DNA from 3 places in the Providencia huaxiensis genome. Region 2 is predicted to be linked to each of the others. Evidence: predicted binding sites of a transcription regulator. Region 2 holds the regulator's gene; each other region holds the start of a gene.
What was found. The regulator PurR, encoded in region 2, represses purine synthesis genes. The targets are predictions, from matches to a motif close to CANGCAAACGTTTGCNTG.

Region 1 (7,034 bases), 1.5 Mb from region 2:
GGTTTTGAAGGTATGGCGTCATCACCAGACGGTTCTAAGCTCTACCCAATGCTAGAAGGTGCGATTTGGCTTGATGACAAGCAAGATTATGAAAATGTTGATGGTAAACGCGCAGCACGTATTCTTGAGTTTGATGTGAAAAAGCAAGATTGGACGGGTAGAAGCTGGTTGTATGTCTTTGAAGACAATCAAAATGCCATTGGTGATTTCAATCTTATTGATGATACCCACGGCCTAATCATTGAGCGTGATAATGGTGAAGGTACAGCAGATAAAGCCTGCACGGCGGGAAACAGTAATACTGAAAATTGCTTTAGTCATTTAGCTAAATTCAAGCGTGTATATCGTATTGAATTTTCAGATAACAACGTAGGGAAAGCCGTAGATAAGCAAGCTTATATTGATTTAATGAATATCAAAGACCCAAGTAATATGGCAAGAAAACCATTAAATGATGGCGTGTTTACCTTCCCATTCTTCACCATTGAAAACGTTGATGTGGTTGATAGCGAACACATTATTGTTGGTAATGACAATAACTTTCCGTTTTCATCTAGCCGTGAACCAAATAAAGCGGATGATAATGAATTTATCTTATTAAAAGTCCCCGAGCTGTTAAAACCCTAATTAATTTTGCGCCTCTGTTTGATTTTTCGGAGGCGCAAATAAACGCTATGTTTTGATCCAATATCTGGTCTTAAGCTTATTTTCCCTTTGGTTTCAATTTTTCCCGAGCTAATCACTCGGGATTTTTTATTTGTGATTGAGGGCAGGGGGTTTCATCATCAAAGTAAGCAATAAAATGATGATAACAGGCGCGGCAATAACCAAAAATGCAGGGGTGAAACTGCCTGTTAAGTCTTTGATACCACCGGCAATGAAAGGCGCTAAACAGGCAACGGTTGAGATTAAATTCACCACAGAGAATAGCTCTAGGTATGGGCCTCGACCAAAATAATTTGACAGTAAAACACTGGATGCCAAAAAGGTCATGCCATAACCAATACCAACGCATAACACAAACAAAATTAACCATAGCCATGACGTGGCAATACTGAGGAAAATAACACCTAACACCATGATAATTAGGCTACCGATTAATAGTTTCTTCGGTTCTAACCATTCACCAGCGGCTCCACCAATAAATCTTGAGAATGCATTCACAAATGCCATTGTGCTTAATAATGAAACCGCCACGGTCATGCCAAATCCACGCTCTTCAATATGGGCAACAGCAAAACTGTTAACGGTAATGCCACACCATAAAAACGAGGTATAAGTCGCAGCAATCAAGTAGAACTGCCATGTACGTAGCGCTCTGCCGACTGTCCATACTTCAGCAGTGCGATAAATAGGCTTGCTTGCGTCACTAACTTGTTTCTGCATCACCTTTTTTGCGTGCTCTTGCTCTTTTTTACCTTCACGTAGCATGAAAATCGTGATTAACGTGACGATGCTAAGATAAACAGCACATAGAACCCAATGCATGCGCCATGAGCCTAATTGGTTTGATGCGTAAAAGTAAATCCAAGGGCCTGCAACACCCCCCAAGCCCCCGATGGTGAAATATAACCCAAAGGCAAGGGATTGTTTTTCAAATAGCCGCGAAAGTACGTAAGTCCCCGGGACGGTGGCGAGTAAGGTGAAACCAACACCAATTAATGCGGTACCTAAAAAATAGGTGCTAATGGCTTGGGTGGAGTAAAGACTATAAAAGCCCGCAACAAAGACACTGGTACCTAGCAATAAAGTAGCCCGTACACCGACTTTACGGATCAATAAAGAAGGGAGGAAACTCGCAAGTCCACAAGTTAAGCCCAGTAGCGTAAAGCCAAACCCAGCTTCGCTCCAGCTCCATTTGAGCTCACTTATCATTTCAGGCAAGACCACGCCAAGAGAGGTAAAGGTTGTCGCGGTGGCTAAAAAATAAACAAGTCCTAACAGAACAAGAATGCACCACTGATAAAACGGACTAAAAGTCTGCGAGGACATATTGACTCCAGTAATGCCGCACACCTTAAATCAGGATATTTGTTTTCTGGATGACGGCGAAAATAGCATAATGCCCGAAAATAGTTTCGGGCATCGAATAGGGCTATTTTCCCTATTTATTGATGAGAGTACCAGTCTAATTTTGCATTTGCCCACTCAATGCCACTTTTGTACTCATTTGGCAAAAGTGAAGCCAATGCGTTAAGTGTTGCAGATAACTGGTTGTGGTCACTATGAGAAAGGTTTAAATGGCCAACTTTACGAGCAGGGCGCACCTCTTTCTCATACCAGTGAAGGTGAACGAGGGGTAAGCTCAGCCAGTCTATATTTACATCAGTACCGATTAAATTGACCATAACAGCAGGGCTATACACTTCAGGTGACGGCATTGGTAGGTCTAATATGGCACGTAAATGCAGCTCAAATTGGCTAATGGATGCGCCATTTTGTGTCCAGTGGCCGCTATTGTGTACTCGAGGCGCAATCTCGTTAATCAGTAGGTTATCACCCACGACAAAACATTCCATTGCCATTACACCGATATAGCCTAACTCATCCATGACAGCGCTAAGCATGGCTTGAGCTTGTTCCTGCTGCGGGTTAGTCGACTTAGGGAAAGCTACGCTTGTACGTAAAATGCCTTCTTGGTGCAAATTATGGGTTATCGGGTAAAAAACGGATTTTCCCGCTGCGTTTCGGGCACCAATGACAGAGACTTCGGCGTCAAAGGGAATACCTTGCTCAACGATACATTCACCGTAAATTTCAGCGGGTAAGTCTTTTTCATCACCAGGGCGAACACGCCATTGACCACGCCCGTCATAGCCGCCAGTTCTGCGTTTTACAATGAGAAAATCACCGAGTTTGGCAAATAATTCAGGCCATTGTTCGGGGGTTTCTAATAGAGCCCAAGGTGCAGTGGAAAGTTGCAAACTATCAAATAAGCTTTTTTGTGGAAACCTATCCGCTAAACGTGGAAAAATATCACGGTTAATAAAGGCATTATGGCGAGCTAATTCTTTGGTTAGCGGGGTTTCCGGCCAGCGTTCAATTTCCGCGGTGATGACGCTTTGTTGATAAGGAACCGCTTCGGGCTCTGCATCAAGACCAACAGGAAAAACGGCAATGCCTAATGGCTCGCCAGCTTGGCGTAGCATACGGCCTAATTGGCCATTACCAAGCACGCAAACGGGTTTCATTAGGCGTTCCTCGGGTCTGGGTTGTTTAACACATCATTGGTTTGTGCTTCTCGCCATGCAATGAGGCGATTGAAAATAGCAGTATCACTTATCGCTAATACTTGCGCGGCTAACAGCGCTGCGTTTGCTGAGCCTGCTTTACCGATGGCTAGCGTACCAACAGGAATGCCTTTAGGCATTTGCACGATAGAATATAAGCTATCAACACCACTCAATGCAGTGCTTTGTACCGGAACACCAAAAACAGGGACTAATGTTTTAGCGGCAATCATTCCTGGTAGATGTGCGGCACCACCCGCGCCCGCGATAATCACATCAAATCCGTTCTCTTTGGCGGTTTCAGCAAAAGAAAATAGTTTATCTGGTGTTCGGTGCGCAGAGACGATTTCGACATGAAAAGGGATTTGGAGTTCTGTTAATACATCAGCTGCGTGCTGCATGGTCGTCCAATCACTTTTCGAACCCATAACAATGGCGATTTTTGCCGCAGATTGAGCAGGAACTTGGGCAGTCATTTGGTGCTTTCCTGTATTGAAAAAAAACATCACCCTGAGGTGGGAAATTGAATTGTCTTGATCATATCATGGTAAAGCAGCAAGGAAAACGTTTGCGTGATTAATAAATAAGCAAACAGTTGTGGGAGATATTGAAAATGGTTAGTCAGGCAAAATTACTCAAAGGGAAAGAAAGTTAGTTCAATGCCTTGCTCGTTAATCACAAAGGCTGAACCTTCGTGGTGCCACGCACCTAATACACCTCGATAATGCAATTTACCACCAATATTTATCTCATGAATGGCAGGCCGGTGAGTATGACCATGGATCATCCATTGCGCTTGGTGCCTTTGTAATGCATCAATAACGGCTTGTGAATTGACGTCCATAATCGACTCGGCTTTCATGCTGCTTGCATATTGGCTATTTTGCCGCATTTTTTGTGCGATACGGCGACGTATGAAGAGCGGGAGTAGTAAAAACACTCGTTGGATCCAAGGCGTGTGAACTTTTTTACGGTAATTTTGATAGGCGGCATCATCTGTGCATAAAGTATCACCATGCAGAATTAAAATGCGCTTATCATAAAGTTCGAGCAATGTTTCTTGTGGGAGTATGGTCATGCCACACTGTTTCGCATAGCGTTTACCAATTAAAAAATCTCGATTTCCATGAATGAAATAGCAGGGAATGCCGCGTTCTGTGAGCTGTTTCAATTCATTGGCAACTAGCTGATGCAGCGGATTGGCATCATCATCGCCCACCCAATAATTAAAAAAATCACCGAGAATATATAGGCTTTCGGCATGGATGGCTTGCTGTTGAATAAAATTAATAAAACCGGCGGTGATCGCCGGTTCATCTTCACTCAAATGCAAATCTGCAATGATGTAAGTGGACATGCGTTCAGGTTTACTCGCTGACCGTCACTTTTTCAATGATGACGTCTTCGCGTGGAACGTCTTGGTGGAAGCCGCTACGACCTGTTGAGACACCTTTGATTTTGTCAACAACGTCCATACCTTCAACCACTTCAGCAAACACGCAGTAACCCCAGCCATCAGGGCGTTCTGAACGGAAGTTTAAGAAGTCGTTGTCAGCAACGTTGATGAAAAATTGTGCTGTTGCAGAATGCGGGTCGTTAGTACGAGCCATCGCTAAAGTACCACGGGTATTTTTTAGACCGTTGTTAGCTTCATTTTTGATAGGTGCTTTAGTGTTTTTTTGTTCCATGCCTGGCTCAAAACCACCGCCTTGGATCATGAAGCCATTAATAACACGATGGAAAATGGTATTATTGTAAAAACCTTCACGGCAGTAAGTTAAAAAATTTCCGACAGTAACGGGGGCTTTATCGTCAAACGTTTTGATAACAATGTCACCGTGATTGGTATGAAATGTAACCATAATAGCTATCCTGAATAATTGTTTTTTGTGCGCTAACTTGCGAAAGCGTTGAGATCAGCACGTTTATATCACAGATAAAACCTGACTTGAAGCGGAAGGAAGCTTAGTCGGCCGTTTATAGCATAATAGATGTGTATTAAACCTAATCAATAAACTGAAAAGGAAGCGGGGTAAACCCTTGCATTCTTAAGGTGATCGGGGTTCAATAACATGATATTTTATCGGTAGAAATCGATAATCATTTTTCAAATAAATGGAAAAGTTCAGATGCTACAAATTTTTAATACACAAAGTCGTCAAAAAGAAGAGTTTAAGCCCATCCAAGCAGGGAAGATTGGGATGTATGTGTGTGGCATCACTATCTACGACTTGTGTCATATCGGCCATGGCCGTACATTTGTGGCGTTTGATGCAATTAGCCGCTATTTACGTTATTTGGGTTATGACTTAAATTATGTACGCAACGTCACCGATATTGACGATAAAATCATTAAACGTGCGGCAGAAAATAATGAAAGTGTCGAAGAGCTAACAACGCGTATGTTGGCTGAAATGCATAAAGATTTCGATGCGTTAAATATTTTACGTCCTGATAGCGAACCACGCGCAACACGTCATATTGGTGAAATTATTGAATTAACCCAAAGCTTGATAGAGCGTGGTCATGCCTATGTTGCTGCGAATGGCGATGTGATGTTTGAAGTCAAAACCGATCCAAATTATGGACTGTTATCGCGTCAAGATTTAGAACAGCTGCAAGCAGGTGCTCGCGTCGAAGTTGCTGATGTAAAACGTAATCCAATGGACTTCGTCTTGTGGAAAATGTCTAAAGAAGGCGAACCAAGCTGGAGATCCCCATGGGGCTTAGGCCGTCCAGGTTGGCACATTGAATGTTCGGCCATGAACAGCAAAACGTTAGGCAACCATTTTGATATTCACGGTGGCGGCTCTGATTTAATGTTTCCTCACCATGAAAATGAAATTGCGCAATCTACCTGTGCCCATGATGGCCCATATGTGAACTACTGGATGCACTCCGGTATGGTCATGGTAGACAGAGAGAAAATGTCTAAATCTCTCAATAACTTCTTTACTATCCGTGATGTGCTTGAGTATTACGATGCAGAAACGGTGCGTTATTTTCTGTTATCAGGCCATTACCGTAGCCAACTGAATTACACAGAAGAGAACTTGAAACAGGCACGTACTGCGCTTGAGCGCATGTACACTGCGTTGCGTGGTACGGATAAGTCAGCTGTGCCTGCAGGTGGTGACGAGTTTAAAGCACGTTTCATTGAAGCGATGAATGATGACTTTAATACACCTGAAGCCTATTCGGTATTATTTGACATGGTTCGTGAAGTTAACCGCCTGAAATCAGAAGATATGTCAGCAGCAAATGGTATGGCTGCACAATTGCGTGAGTTAGCAAGCGTGCTGGGTTTATTAGAACAAGACCCTGAAGTCTTTTTAAAAGGCGGTGCACAAACTGAAGATGATGCGGAAGTGGCAAAAATTGAGGCATTAATTCAACAACGCCTAGATGCACGTAAGAATAAAGATTGGGCACAAGCGGATGCGGCTCGTGATGAACTTACTGCCATGGGGATTGTGCTTGAGGATGGGGCACAGGGGACCACTTGGCGTCGCAAATAATACGCGTCATATTTCGCGCTGTGGCGGTGTTGCCATCACTTGGCTACTTGGGTCACATACTTTTGTATGCTCCCCAAGTTATCATTTTAAGTACTGATTGATTTAAAAATAAATTTTCATATATTCAAACGGTTAGGTATTGGTATCTAACCGTTTTTATTTTGTTAGCTAAAATTGAAAGAAATAATTATTTATTTACCAAAGAATTGATGCACATAGAATATATTTTCATCAATTAAAGTTTGAGTAAGGGTAATTATGGTAATTAAGACGAGTCAAAGTTCTG
Region 2 (7,034 bases):
TGAATTGTTTCATACAATATGCCAGTTTTATAGGGGCATTACTATAGCATCCCAAAAAGTAAAAAGGCACCTTTTCTATCTTCTCTTTACCTAAGTCAAACAAGTAGCTATTTCTAAGTAAGAACTGAAATTTAATGTGCTTAGGTTCCTCACCTACAATATCTATATGATTTTTATCTGTAATTTCTCTATTTATCTGTTAGCATCTTAGTCGTCTCATTACCTTACCTTTGTAAGGTTGATCGTGCTATCATTAATATATTAAGTATCATATCGCCAATAGGCGAAACTCTAATGATAAGCTGTGACATATTATTTCGCTCACTTTAAGAGCAAACACCCTGAGTATTTTGATATAAAAGCAATCAAGGAGTACGCAATGTCATTTGAACTACCCGCTTTACCGTATGCAAAAGATGCTTTAGAACCTTATATCTCTGCAGAAACCTTAGAATATCACTATGGTAAACACCACAACACATACGTTGTTAACTTAAATAACCTCATCAAAGGTACTAACTTTGAAGGAAAATCTTTAGAAGAAATAATCAAAACTTCTGAAGCAGGGGTTTTTAACAACGCGGCACAAGTTTGGAACCACACTTTCTATTGGAATTGCTTAGCGCCAAACGCTGGTGGCGAGCCGACAGGAAAAGTTGCGGAAGCTATTAATAAAGCATTCGGTTCTTTTGCTGAATTTAAAGCTCAGTTTACTGATGCAGCAACCAAAAACTTCGGTGCTGGATGGACTTGGTTAGTGAAAAAAGCAGATGGTAGCCTTGCAATCGTAAATACATCGAATGCTGCGACCCCAATTTCTGGTGATGATAAACCCGTGTTAACCGTTGATATTTGGGAGCATGCTTACTATATCGATTACCGCAACGCCCGCCCTAAATACTTAGAAAACTTCTGGGCACTGGTTAACTGGAAATTTGTGGAAGAAAACTTAGCATAGTCACCTAGCAAGTATTGAAACAAAGCATAAATAGACAAGGGCGAGATACACTCGCCCTTTTATTTCACCCTACTTGAGGCTGAAATAAAATCAGAAAATATGTGCAGCAAGAAAGATAATCATTGCTAATGAGCCCAATGCAGCAAGCAATCCATATTTAACATCTGTATCCATGAGTTCCTCTCATTCTAATGTAATTGAATTAACAAATAACCATGCAATAATTAAGGTTATTAAGTATACATATCCAAAAAAGTAAAACTAGTGTCTATATCACATGTTATAACATCAATTATTTCTTTCGTTTTTGCGCTAGATCAGACAAAATCGACAACAAATCGCTAAATTATTGCCAGCAAAGGATCAATGCATCAATATGCAGGTAATTTTTTAACAAGAATTCTTATTGAGACCGGTTATTGGTCAGGAGTTTTTTTTCCCCATGGCAACGATTAAAGATGTGGCGAAACGCGCTGGCGTATCTACCACGACTGTATCCCATGTTATTAATAAAACGCGCTTTGTGGCCGATGATACTAAGACAGCGGTCTGGGCTGCGATTAAAGAGCTCAATTATTCACCGAGTGCAGTTGCCCGTAGTTTAAAAGTTAATCATACAAAGTCGATTGGTTTACTCGCAACCTCAAGTGAAGCACCTTACTTTGCGGAAGTCATTGAATCAGTTGAAAATAGTTGTTATGAAAAAGGTTACACGCTTATACTTTGTAATTCCCATAATAATTTGGGAAAACAAAAAGCGTATTTGCAAATGTTAGCGCAAAAGCGCGTTGATGGCCTACTCGTGATGTGTTCTGAATATCCAGATACGTTAATTAGTATGCTTGAAGATTATCGCAATATCCCAATGGTGGTGATGGATTGGGGAACCTCCCGAGGTGATTTTACAGACAGTATTATTGATAATTCATTCCATGGTGGGTACCTTGCAGGCCGCTATTTAATTGATCGTGGGCACCGTGATATTGGTGTGATCCCAGGTTCGCTCGAAAGAAACACCGGTATCGGCCGCTTAACAGGCTTCCAAAAAGCAATGGAAGAGGCAAAGATCACACTGAGAGACCAGTGGATAGTGCAAGGTGATTTCGAACCTGAGTCTGGTTATAAAGCAATGATGCAAATTTTAAGCCATAAACAACGCCCTACCGCGGTATTTTGTGGCGGCGATATCATGGCGATGGGGGCCATTTGTGCGGCTGATGAAATGGGGCTACGTGTTCCACAAGACATTTCAATCATTGGTTATGATAATGTACGAAATGCGCGCTATTTTACCCCAGCATTGACCACTATCCACCAACCAAAAGAGCGTTTAGGCCAAATGGCCTTCACTATGCTGCTCGATCGTATCGTAAATAAGCGCGAAGATGCTCAAACAATTGAAGTCCACCCTCGCCTTGTAGAACGTCGTTCTGTCGCTGACGGTCCATTTATCGATTACCGTCGATAAGACAAATAGTTAAGTTGAAAGCCACTCTGCGTTGAGCGTTTCGTTATCGCCAAGGTAATCTAATAACCAACGGAGCGCGGGTGATGTGTTATTTTCCACCCAAGTTAAACAGCAAGGACTGGGTGGAAATGGCTGGGCTAATGCTAGCTCAACTAATTGGCCTTTTTCACAAAGCGGAGCTGCTCGATGCTCAGGTACCATTCCAACGCATAACCCGTTAACTAAACAAGCTAGACCATTTTCCCAGTAAGGCACGACAAGCCGACGTTGGTTATCAAGTGCCCAAGTATCACGCTTGGGAAGGTTACGAGAGGTATCTTCAAGGCACAAGCTCGGATACTCTCTCATTTGGTCATCAGTCAGTTTTTCACCTATTTTTGCTAATGGATGTTCCGGGCTTGCGACACACATCCACGGCATAAACCCCATATCACGGAAACTGTATCTTTCACCTATCGGGGACGCTCGAGTCGCACCAATCGCAACATCTACGCGCCCGTCAGCCAGTGCATCCCACACTCCATTAAACACTTCTGGATGAATAAAAAGTTCAATATCAGGAAAATGACGATAAAAATCAATAATTAACTGTTCCGTCCTTTGAGGTTTAACAATGCAATCAACGGCAATACTAAATTGCCCGCGCCAGCCATTTGCAACTTGCTGGCACTGATGCCGGGTATCTGTCATTTTTTTGATAACAGAACGGCTTTCCTTAATAAATATCGCTCCTGCTTCTGTCAGAACAACATCACGATGTCGGCGTTCAAATAGAGGAACCGCAAGCCATTCTTCAACTTGCTTTACGGTATAACTGATTGCAGAAGGTACACGGTGCAATTCTTCAGCAGCACCACTAAAGCTCCCAGTTCGAGCAACTGCATCAATCACTTCGAGTGCATGTGCAGACCACATAACTTCTCCTTTCAAAAATTTTGATAGCAAGATCCAAATATTACCGTTTCACAACCTAAAAAAATAGCCTATACAATGGAGCCATCATTAACATTTTTTTAAATATCAGATAAGTAATAATTATGTCGAATACTGTGAAAAAAAATTCCCCTGGTTTTATGGTTTACCTTGCAGGACTTAGCATGCTAGGGTTTTTAGCCATTGATATGTATTTACCTGCATTTGGTGCTATGCAAAACACCTTGCATACATCTGAAGGCGCTATCAGTGCTTCTCTCAGTATATTTTTAGCTGGTTTTGCCTTCGCTCAACTGTTGTGGGGGCCATTATCAGACAAACTTGGCCGTAAGCCTGTGCTCATTGTGGGCTTAACTATTTTCATTATAAGTAGCTTAGCCATTTATTGGGTAGAAACCGCAACACAGCTGTTAACTCTACGTTTTTTACAGGCTGTTGGTGTCTGCTCCGCTGCGGTTTTATGGCAAGCGCTTGTTATCGACCGCTATGATGAAGCAAATACCCAAAAAGTCTTTGCTTCTATTATGCCGCTAGTCGCGCTATCCCCTGCTTTAGCGCCATTATTAGGTGCATGGGTTCTAGAGCACCAAACATGGGAAGCAATTTTCCTGATCCTAATGGCTGTGGGCATATTACTTTTATTACCAACACTCTTTTTGAAAAATGTCTCAGTTAAAACAATCACTGATGACAGCCAACCGCAGGCTAAGATTTCTTTCTCAAACTTACTCAGTTCCCCTGTTTTCAGCGGTAACGTGCTGGTTTATGCATCCTGTAGTGCGGGTTTCTTCGCTTGGTTAACAGGGTCACCTTTTATCTTACGTAACATGGGGTTCAACCCTGCTGATATTGGTCTGAGTTATATTCCACAAACTTTAGCCTTTATTGTTGGTGGATATGGCTGCCGTATTTTATTAGCAAAAATTCGTGCAGAAGCGTTATTTCCATTGTTACTGATTGGTTACGCGGTAAGCATGTCTATTTTATTCATCATGGCCATCTATACCACGCCATCATTAACCATGATATTGATCCCATTCTGCTTTATGGCGGCAATGAACGGGGCCTCTTACCCTATTGCAGTATCCAAAGCACTAAATACATTTCCTAGTGCGAGTGGTAAAGCAGCTGCGTTGCAAAATGCTTTACAGTTAGGCCTATGTTTTTTAGCAAGCCTGCTTGTTTCTGCCCTGCCCTTCGACCCATTGTTAGCCACAACTGGTGTAATGGCAGTTACAATTATCCCAATGGCTATTGGTTATTTTATGCAACGCTGTGACAAAAAAAACAGTCAAACTCTTGAGCAGGTCGACTGCCAGGCGAATTCATAAAATGTAGTTTATCGAATCAATCATGCCGTATTTTATCGGCATGATTGTTATTTAATAAATTCAAGAAAAACGTCTTCCAGTGTATAGCACTTGTGACTATACCGTAATACTTATTAAGTATTTTTCTATATCGCCCATTATTCTTAGCTCACAAAACCTGAACTTTCTTATCACGTTTCTTTATTCAAAGCGGATTTCACTAATAAATAAGGCTTTTATTTTGTTATCTACTAAGATATAGATATTTCATGGTTAATTTTTTTGTTAAAAAACGTTATCATTGCGACATTAAATAATGAGTGCTCAAGAATGATGTTAAAACAGTATTATCCACCAGATGAATTAAAATCCTTTGTTAGCTCTATTTTAATAATCAAAGAGTTTACAGAGGCAATTAAAATTTTTCCTGGAACGGGTGCTGAAATCTGGGTTTCATCAGATACATTTCAGATGACAACTGAAAGCAACTCAGTCGTAGACCCTTATCAACTCATTATTCCTAGAGTCAATACATTTACCGCTAGCCCTAATGATTCAAAAGTCATGGTATTACGTATTCGTCATGATGCATTGCGTTTTCTTCTGCCTCAAAGAACACTAAATTATACTGATGACCCCATCGCTCTGAATGACATATGGAAAGACCGTTGGTTTGAAGCTTTAGCTAATTCTTCATTCAAGAGTTGTTGGATTGCTTTAATAGGACAAAAGCCAAGAAAAAGTCTCATTTCACAGATGAAATTTTAGAGTTGCTATATCGTAACCCAACTAAAAAAATCACTGAAATTGCCGAAGAGACAGGTTTACACCTCCGAGTCATTCAAAAAGAGTTTTTAAAAGAATACGGTATTACGCCAAAAAGATACCAGATCAATTGCCGCTTAGAGCACGTTTTAAAAAGTATGGTAGTAGAACCAGATACCTACCGTTGGTTTGAAACAGGCTATTATGATCAATCCCACTTTTACCGTGATTTTAAAAGATACTTTACTATGACGCCGTCGGCATTTTTAAAATCGAGTTATTCGCTTTTTTACAATACAAAAACTAAGTACCCATTAAGATAGTTCTTAATACATAAGGAGAACGGAATGAGTATTGTTGTGTATGCCCAAATTACAACAGAAAGGACGGATGGGTATTTAACGAAAGAAATCGTTCGTGACTTAGCAAAACTAAGCCGCCGAGAGAAAGGATGCATTCAATATGATCTTATGGCTAAAGAAAATGGTTACATTGTTTTCGAGGAATGGGAAGACACTCAGGCATTAGAGATGCATAAAAACAGCCCACATTTCAAGCGATTAGTTGAAGCAATTGAACGTGATAACGCTAGCTTTTCTGTCAATTTTAGTGAAAAATGATCTATTAATAATGAAAACTAGAGCTCATTGTATTTTTTAAGCAATTTTAACCTTCTTTATTTAATAGAACTCCATAACCTACATCCAATAAACAAAATCCAACCATGCTTTATTCAGGCTATAGCATAAACTACCATTGCTATAGCCTACCTGATTGCTTATATCGCTATTTATCTTTAACATAAATAACGCAATTGCTAGCTTTTATGCCTATTCACTCTGTTTTCGCTACATTAGCCAACTCTTCTGCTTGCTGTAATAACTTTTCTTGTTCTTTTTGATTTAAAACGCGTTCAACCGTATCAACAATTGCCTGCGTTTGAGGGTCTATCTCAATATTTATTTTATCACCCAAACGTTTTTTACCTAGTGTTGTTCTTTCTAATGTTTCTGGGATAAGATGGACACAAAACCGATTATTGATTACATCACCCACCGTTAAACTGATACCATCAATCGCCACAAAGCCTTTATGCAAAATATATTTCATCAAAGCCTTATCATGAATTGACAACCAAATTTGGTGGTTATCTTCAGATGTAAAGATTTTACTAATTTCAGCTGTTGTCATAATATGCCCAGAAACAACATGGCCACCAATTTCGTCACCATATTTTGCGGCGCGTTCGATATTAACAACATCACCTTCTTGTAATTCCCCTAAGTTAGTTAATCTTAGAGTTTCTTTGATTAGATCAAAACTGACTCTTTCACCATCAATGTTTGTTACCGTCAAACAACAACCATTATGTGCAACGGAAGCCCCTGTTTCTAAACCTTTAAGTAATTCTGGGGTAAATTTCATTACATGAGTTCGAAAGTTGGCTCTTTCTGTAATTTCAATAATAGGAGCAGTCGCTTGAACAATGCCTGTAAACATAATGATTCTCAGTGTAGTGGATTAATAGACTCAGTTTACATCAGAATTTTTAGAGATCTATCCTATTTGAGTGGTAAACAAAGCGATAATAAACCTAGTA
Region 3 (7,034 bases), 1.6 Mb from region 2:
CGCATTGTGTCGAGCGTTCGTGAAGAAGCCGTACCATTTTTCGACAAAATGGGTTTTGAGAACCGTGGCCAAGTTGCTGGGCAGTTAAAAACGCCAGTACGCCACTATTTGATGATTAAACCCATAGAGATGCTAGACCAAATATTACATCGTCCAGATTGGTGTGGTGAGCTACAGCAAGCCTGGTATAAGTACATTCCATTGAGTGAGAAAATGGGGGTCCGAGTCGACCAATACACGGGGACTCGTTTTATTACCACCATGCCGGAAGCGGGCAACCAAAACCCTCATGAAACAATATTTGCAGGAAGCCAATTTTCATTAGCTACCTTGACAGGATGGGGGCTGATTTGGCTGTTAATGCAAGAACACCAGCTTGGTGGTGATATTGTGTTGGTCGATGCCAGTATTCGTTATGGTAAGCCTGTAAGCGGTAGGCCGACAGCGACAGCGGACTTAGCAAATATGAGCGGTGACCTTGACCGTTTAGCGCGAGGTAGCAAGGCGCGAGTAAAGCTGAAAGTCGAGGTTAGTAACCCTGATGGCAAAGTGGGCGCAGTATTCAGTGGTGTCTATATGGTGTTACCTGTAGAAGCAAAAAAATAAAGTTATCCATTGAATATTAATTATCCATTGAATATTAAAAAGAAAGGCAGGCTTGATTGACCTGCCTTTTGTGTTTTTATTGATTGTTAGCTTTTATTGAACGCTGGTTTTTATTGATTACTAAGTGCGGGAAGCGGTTCTACTAACGAAGGCTCAATTGGTTGCAAGTCAGCATCGGACTCCACCGATGAGGTGACAACCCCGTTTACAACGGTACGGAATAGGCGTTTGCCTTGCAATGGGACTGCCATCAATTCCCCATTCAGACTTTTTGCCACAGATGGGGCGAGTAAATCCCCTTGTAATGTCGCATCAAAATCACCGATGACTTGAGCTGGAAAGCCTGCCCAACCCCATTGGTTTAAATCAACGAGATCAATATTCGAACCCGATGCTCTCAGTAAGAAGGGGACTTTTTTCGGTTCTTGTTTTACCAGCAGGCCAATCTTACTGATGCCTTTATCGGTACTGACTGTTAAGCTCGCTGCAGCTGAAGATTTACCACTTTGACGCACTTCAATAAACGGGCGGCGTACTAGAACTTGGTTGATTGTGCCGCTATCTGCAGTGAATGTCGCTTTACCGCTCCAAATTCCCCACTGCTTTTGTTTAATCAAGTCGATATTTTCAATATTGCCACTGAGCGCGGTCAGTTCGAAAGGAAACTGCGGTTGGATATTCATCAAAAGTGATTGGGAAAGGGTGAATTTTTTGATACTTAAACCGGATAACCAAGCTGGTGTAGGCTCTGCAAAGAATGATAGCCAAGTTTCAGGCAGTGTGTATAAGATACCCGCTAGTTTGCCTTCGTCGATAGTCAGTACTCGATCATTGCGCTGCCAAGACCCACTGAGGTTAAAGACGCCTTTATTATAGTAACCCGATAACTTGTTGATACTCAGGTTGTCACCGTTAATTTTCAGGTCACCAATTAAGGTACTCAGTTGCTGGTCTTTCACGACAAATTGGTCAACATTAAAGCTAATGTTGCTTTCGGAACTCGTCCAGCTCCCTCTCGTGAAGCTGAGTTGGTCAATTTCGGTGCTCAGGCCAGAAAGTGCCCAATCTTTACCTTGAATATCAACATTGGTTAGTTCTACCTTTTTGACCTGCAATGATTTTTCACTCGCTATTGCATCAAATAGTGAATCGAAATCAACTTTATTTTCCCAGCCGACTTTATTCATGGTGAGGGAGTCAACCATGATAGAGCCATCGTCAAGTACCTTTCCAGCACCCGCAATATAGCCGTTATTTAAGTAGGCACTTGCTTGGCTTATTTCTGTTCCTTGCTGCTGTAATTTACCCGTAATGGCAACATTCTTGAATGAAAGGTCATTGAATTTTAATTGGTTAGAGGTAAATCGAAAATCACCGTAACCAAAAGGCGTGTTCTCGGTGGGTTTCCAAGGGGTAATTCCCCCCGTGAAGCCAGTGACTTGCACGGTATCATCACCTTTTTTAAGCGTGATTTGGCTATTTTCAAATTGCAAAATATTAGCGGAAATAGGTAGCAGTATCGTATCGGGTGTGACTGTTGTAGATAATGTTCCTTGAGTGATAACCAAACGTTTGATAGCGGTGCCGCTAAATATATTTTTCCAGTTAACATCAAGCACGACTTGCCGTGAGTCTAAAGATAGATCACTGTTTTTAGCAGCTAATTTGACATCTTGGAAGATGAATTCACCGGGGTTAGAAAATTCATGCCCCATAATTCCCACATCAATATCATAATTGGTGAATTTACTTAAAAATTGACTGGAGTAGGATGCACCCCAACGGGTTTGCAGCCCGATATAAGTAAAAATAAACAATAGCAGCAGTAACAAAAGTGCATAGGTAGTAAATTTGATTAACCATTTCACAGTTTACTGCTCCTTTGGTTTGTTGACGAATAGACACTGGAAGAGACTGCCTAATATAGCGACAATTTAAGGATAGCATACAGAAAAACCGCCAGAGTGTTCAACACTGGCGGCTAGAATGAAGGTTATTTTTCGAGAGGGAAGACTAAATTCAGAACAATTGCAGTTAAACCACCTGCAGCAATACCGGAAGAAAACAAGGTTTTTAGCCAATCAGGGGCAAATTGCAAAATCAAGGGTTGCTGTGAAACGCCCATACCCACTGCGAGGGAAAGCGCAATAATCATGATGGCGCGGCGATTGAGTGGTTCACGAGATACAATGCGCACACCTGAAGCGGCAATGGTACCAAACATTACAATTGTTGCTCCGCCTAATACGGGCTCTGGAATTTGTTGCACAAAGCCTGCAACCGCAGGGAACAACCCTAATAACACTAACATTAAAGCGACAATGTAGCCGACATAGCGACTTGCCACCCCTGTTAATTGGATAACACCGTTGTTTTGCCCAAAGCAAGAGTTAGGGAAAGTATTAAATACCGCAGAAACCATTGAGTTCAACCCATTAGCAAGTACGCCACCTTTTATACGTTTCATGTATAAAGGGCCACGAACAGGTTGCTCAGATACATCAGAAGTGGCGGTAATATCACCTATCGTTTCTAAGGAAGTCACCATAAAAATGAGAATTAATGGTATCAACAGGTTCCAGTCGAAGGATAAGCCATAATAGAAAGGCTCAGGGACAGTAATAATTGGCTGGTTGGCTTCCATTGGTTGCGCATTTGGCAACATGTCCATCCACCAAGCAGCAATATAGCCAACAGCCATAGCAATGACTAAAGATGCGACACGTAAGTAAGGGTTTTTCTGCCGATTAAGTAAAATAATAACCGCTAAAACAACCCCAGCTAAAATCAAATAATCAGGGGAACCAAAAGTGTTGTCACTAATTGCACCATAGCCACCGCCAATGGATGTTAACCCGACTTGAATCAAGGATAGGCCGATAATCATGACAACAACACCTGAAACTAGTGGTGTAATGACTCGACGGGCTAGATGTAAGAATCGAGAAAGAATCACTTCGGTGAGTGCCGCAACTAGCAATGTGCCGAATAAGGCTGCCATCATCGACGGAATATCAGCGCCACCTTGCTTAAGTGCAACACCACCCATGATTAAAGGTGCAACAAAGTTAAAACTGGTTCCTTGAATCGAAAGCAAGCCTGACCCAATAGGGCCCCACGCACGAATTTGAATTAAAGAAGCAATACCGGAGGCAAATAAAGACATACTAATGATGCGCTGGGTGTCGTGAGCTGGTAGTCCTAATGCCTGGCAAATCAGCATCGCAGGGGTAATCACCGCAACAAACATCGCCAGAAGATGTTGCCCAGCGGCAAACAAGGCTTGCGGCAGCGGTGGGCGGTCTTCTAATTTATAGATGAGTTCGCTTTGCGTTTGTATGGTCGCTTCAGTAGTTTGTTTTTCAGACGTCGCAGTATTCATTGCCTTCATTTCTCGCCAACAAAAAACGCATTGTAATGTGTCGAAATTAAAAAGCAATCGTTTGCGCGTAAAAAACATTGATCAATGTTAAATAAGGCTGTCACATTTTTATATCTTTTAACTTGTATTTATAACAGTTTTTTTTTCTAATCCTATAACCTGCTTTTGGCGTTTTAAGGAAGAAATTAACGTCTTACTAGTTTTTGATAATTTTAACAACAGACGAGGTACGTGAATGTATCATCTCGATGTCTACGGTACACTGGTAGCTGCTACTTTAGTACTATTGCTTGGGCGTAAACTGGTCAAATCAGTCCCTTTCCTTGAAAAATATACAATCCCTGAACCTGTTGCAGGTGGGTTGTTAGTTGCTTTTAGTCTTTTATTGCTTAAACAATTATTTGACTGGAGCCTTTCTTTTGACTTATCACTGCAAGAACCTATGATGCTGGCATTCTTTGCCACAATTGGTCTTAATGCCAACCTTGCTAGTTTGAAGGCTGGTGGTAAAGCATTGTTTATCTTCATTTTTGTGGTTGTTGGTTTATTGCTTGTCCAAAATACAGTAGGGATTGCTCTTGCTGAATTATTGGGATTAGACCCTCTCATGGGGCTATTAGCTGGTTCAATTACCTTATCTGGTGGTCATGGAACTGGCGCGGCATGGGGGAAAATTTTCACTGAAAACTATGGTTTCCAAAGTGCAACAGAAGTTGCAATGGCTTGTGCTACATTTGGACTTGTTCTCGGTGGTTTAATCGGTGGACCTGTTGCACGTTTTCTAACGCGTAATATTCCAACGCCAGGAACGGCTGAAGATGATAAAGACGTTCCAACAGCATTTGAGAAACCACAATCTGGACGCATGATCACTTCAATGGTTTTAATTGAAACTATTGCACTGATCGCTATTTGTCTATTGGTGGGAAGTTTTATTGCAGGCCAATTAGCCGATACTCCTTTCGCATTGCCTAAGTTTGTCTGCGTACTTTTTGTTGGTGTAATTTTAAGTAACAGCTTATCACTGCTTGGTTTTTACCGAGTATTCGACCGCGCTGTTTCTGTCATGGGTAACGTGAGCCTCTCATTATTCTTAGCAATGGCACTCATGAGCTTGAAACTGTGGGAATTAGCATCACTTGCAATCCCAATGATTATCATTCTTGCTGTACAGGCTTGTGTGATGGCAGGATATGCTATTTTTGTGACTTTCCGCGTGATGGGCAAAAACTATGACGCTGCAATCTTAGCTGCAGGTCACTGTGGGTTCGGTCTTGGTGCGACACCAACAGCTATTGCGAATATGCAAGCTGTTACGGATAGATTAGGTCCATCTCACTTAGCATTCTTGGTTGTACCAATGGTTGGGGCATTCTTCATTGATATTGTTAATGCGATAGTTATTAAACTGTATCTGATGCTGCCATTATTCCCAACGATTGCTGGTTAACCTTCATTTAATAATAAATCAAGTAAAGCAGGTATTGCCGTGAAAATATTCACGGCAATTTTCATTTTAGGGAACGAATAAAAAGAAGATATAAGACTTAAGCGTGGCTGTACTGCTCTCGCTCAGGTAACCAACGCTCAATAAGTTGTTGTGCATTTTCAGGGTAATTTTGTTGAATATGGCGAGCAAGGCGTTGCACTTCTGGCAACATATATTGGTCACGCAACAAGTCTGCGACTTTAAATTCTGCATTTCCTGTTTGTCTAGTGCCTAATAATTCCCCTGGCCCGCGAATTTCGAGATCTTTTTGTGCGATAACGAAGCCATCATTACTATCCCGTAATACTTGTAGTCTTTGTTTAGCGGTATGGGTTAACGGTGTCTTGTACAATAATACACAGTGAGATGCGATAGCCCCGCGGCCGACTCGCCCTCTTAGTTGGTGCAACTGAGCTAGACCAAGGCGCTCAGGGTTATCAATAATCATTAAACTTGCATTAGGCACATCCACACCGACTTCAATGACCGTTGTAGCAACAAGCAGTTGAATTTCATTTCGTTTAAAAGCCGCCATAATGCTTTGTTTTTCAACAGGTTTCATTCGGCCATGGACTAAGCCTACTTTTAATTCAGGTAGTGCCAGTGCAAGCTCTTCGCTGGTCACTTGAGCCGCTTGCGCTTCTAATAATTCAGAGTCTTCAATGAGTGTACAGACCCAATAGGCTTGGCGGCCTTCTTCAATACAGGCTTGGCGAACGCGTTCAATAATATCGTTACGGCGAGTGTCCGGTATGGCGACAGTGGTGACGGGTGTTCGTCCTGGAGGTAGTTCATCGATGACAGAGGTATCTAAGTCTGCATACGCTGTCATCGCCAGCGTCCGTGGGATTGGCGTAGCGGTCATGATTAATTGATGAGGGTGGTAACCTTGCTGCTCACCTTTTTCACGCAGAGCGAGCCGCTGATGAACGCCAAAGCGATGTTGTTCATCAATGATAACAAGCCCTAGTGCTTTAAAGCTCACTTGCTCTTGGAAAATAGCGTGTGTTCCAACAACCATCGCGACTTCTCCACTTGCGATGGCATCTTGCTGAGCCTGACGTGCCTTACCCTTTTGTTTACCCGCGAGCCAACCTACTTTGACGCCTAAAGGTTCTAACCACTGTTTGAAAGTATTGGCATGTTGCTCTGCAAGAATTTCAGTGGGAGCCATCAGTGCCACTTGTTTGCCATTCTCGATGGCACAAACGGCCGCTAAGGCTGCAACGAGAGTTTTCCCTGACCCGACATCCCCTTGAATCAAACGCATCATAGGGGCGTTTTTAGCGAGGTCTGCTTCAACTTCGCTAACAACACGGTTTTGTGCGTTTGTTGGTGAAAATGGTAATTGTGCAAGTAACTGAGATTTTAATTGACCACTTGCGACTAACGGCTGGGCATATAGGCGTTCATTACCTGCGCGGATAGCTAACATGCTTAGATGGTGAGCGAGTAATTCTTCGAGGACTAGCCGCTTTTGTGCGGGATGATGGCCTTTTTCTAGCTCACTCAGTGCTACATTCGGTGGTGGGTTGTGTAATAAGCGAATGGCATCTG

Region 1: purE (5-(carboxyamino)imidazole ribonucleotide mutase) is a predicted target of PurR. The motif match lies at 3,788-3,805, and genes of this name have one in related genera.
Region 3: gltS (sodium/glutamate symporter) is a predicted target of PurR. The motif match lies at 4,039-4,056, and genes of this name have one in related genera.

What each region holds. Positions count from the first base shown of each region.
Region 1 is NZ_CP031123.2:2,633,921-2,640,954, reverse strand. It holds gene CYG50_RS13900 (esterase-like activity of phytase family protein) at 1-627, shown strand, start outside; gene CYG50_RS13895 (MFS transporter) at 754-1,992, opposite strand; gene purK (5-(carboxyamino)imidazole ribonucleotide synthase) at 2,109-3,191, opposite strand; gene purE (5-(carboxyamino)imidazole ribonucleotide mutase) at 3,191-3,706, opposite strand; gene lpxH (UDP-2,3-diacylglucosamine diphosphatase) at 3,862-4,587, opposite strand; gene ppiB (peptidylprolyl isomerase B) at 4,598-5,092, opposite strand; gene cysS (cysteine--tRNA ligase) at 5,360-6,748, shown strand; gene CYG50_RS13865 (hypothetical protein) at 7,007-7,034, shown strand, end outside.
Region 2 is NZ_CP031123.2:1,142,636-1,149,669, reverse strand. It holds gene sodB (superoxide dismutase [Fe]) at 380-958, shown strand; gene purR (HTH-type transcriptional repressor PurR) at 1,401-2,426, shown strand; gene punR (DNA-binding transcriptional activator PunR) at 2,436-3,341, opposite strand; gene punC (purine nucleoside transporter PunC) at 3,464-4,690, shown strand; gene CYG50_RS23010 (hypothetical protein) at 4,952-5,437, shown strand; gene CYG50_RS23005 (helix-turn-helix transcriptional regulator) at 5,374-5,757, shown strand; gene CYG50_RS06720 (putative quinol monooxygenase) at 5,782-6,054, shown strand; gene CYG50_RS06715 (riboflavin synthase subunit alpha) at 6,269-6,934, opposite strand.
Region 3 is NZ_CP031123.2:4,115,758-4,122,791, forward strand. It holds gene fabY (fatty acid biosynthesis protein FabY) at 1-606, shown strand, start outside; gene CYG50_RS20825 (AsmA family protein) at 717-2,474, opposite strand; gene CYG50_RS20830 (uracil-xanthine permease family protein) at 2,600-3,988, opposite strand; gene gltS (sodium/glutamate symporter) at 4,224-5,438, shown strand; gene recG (ATP-dependent DNA helicase RecG) at 5,536-7,034, opposite strand, start outside.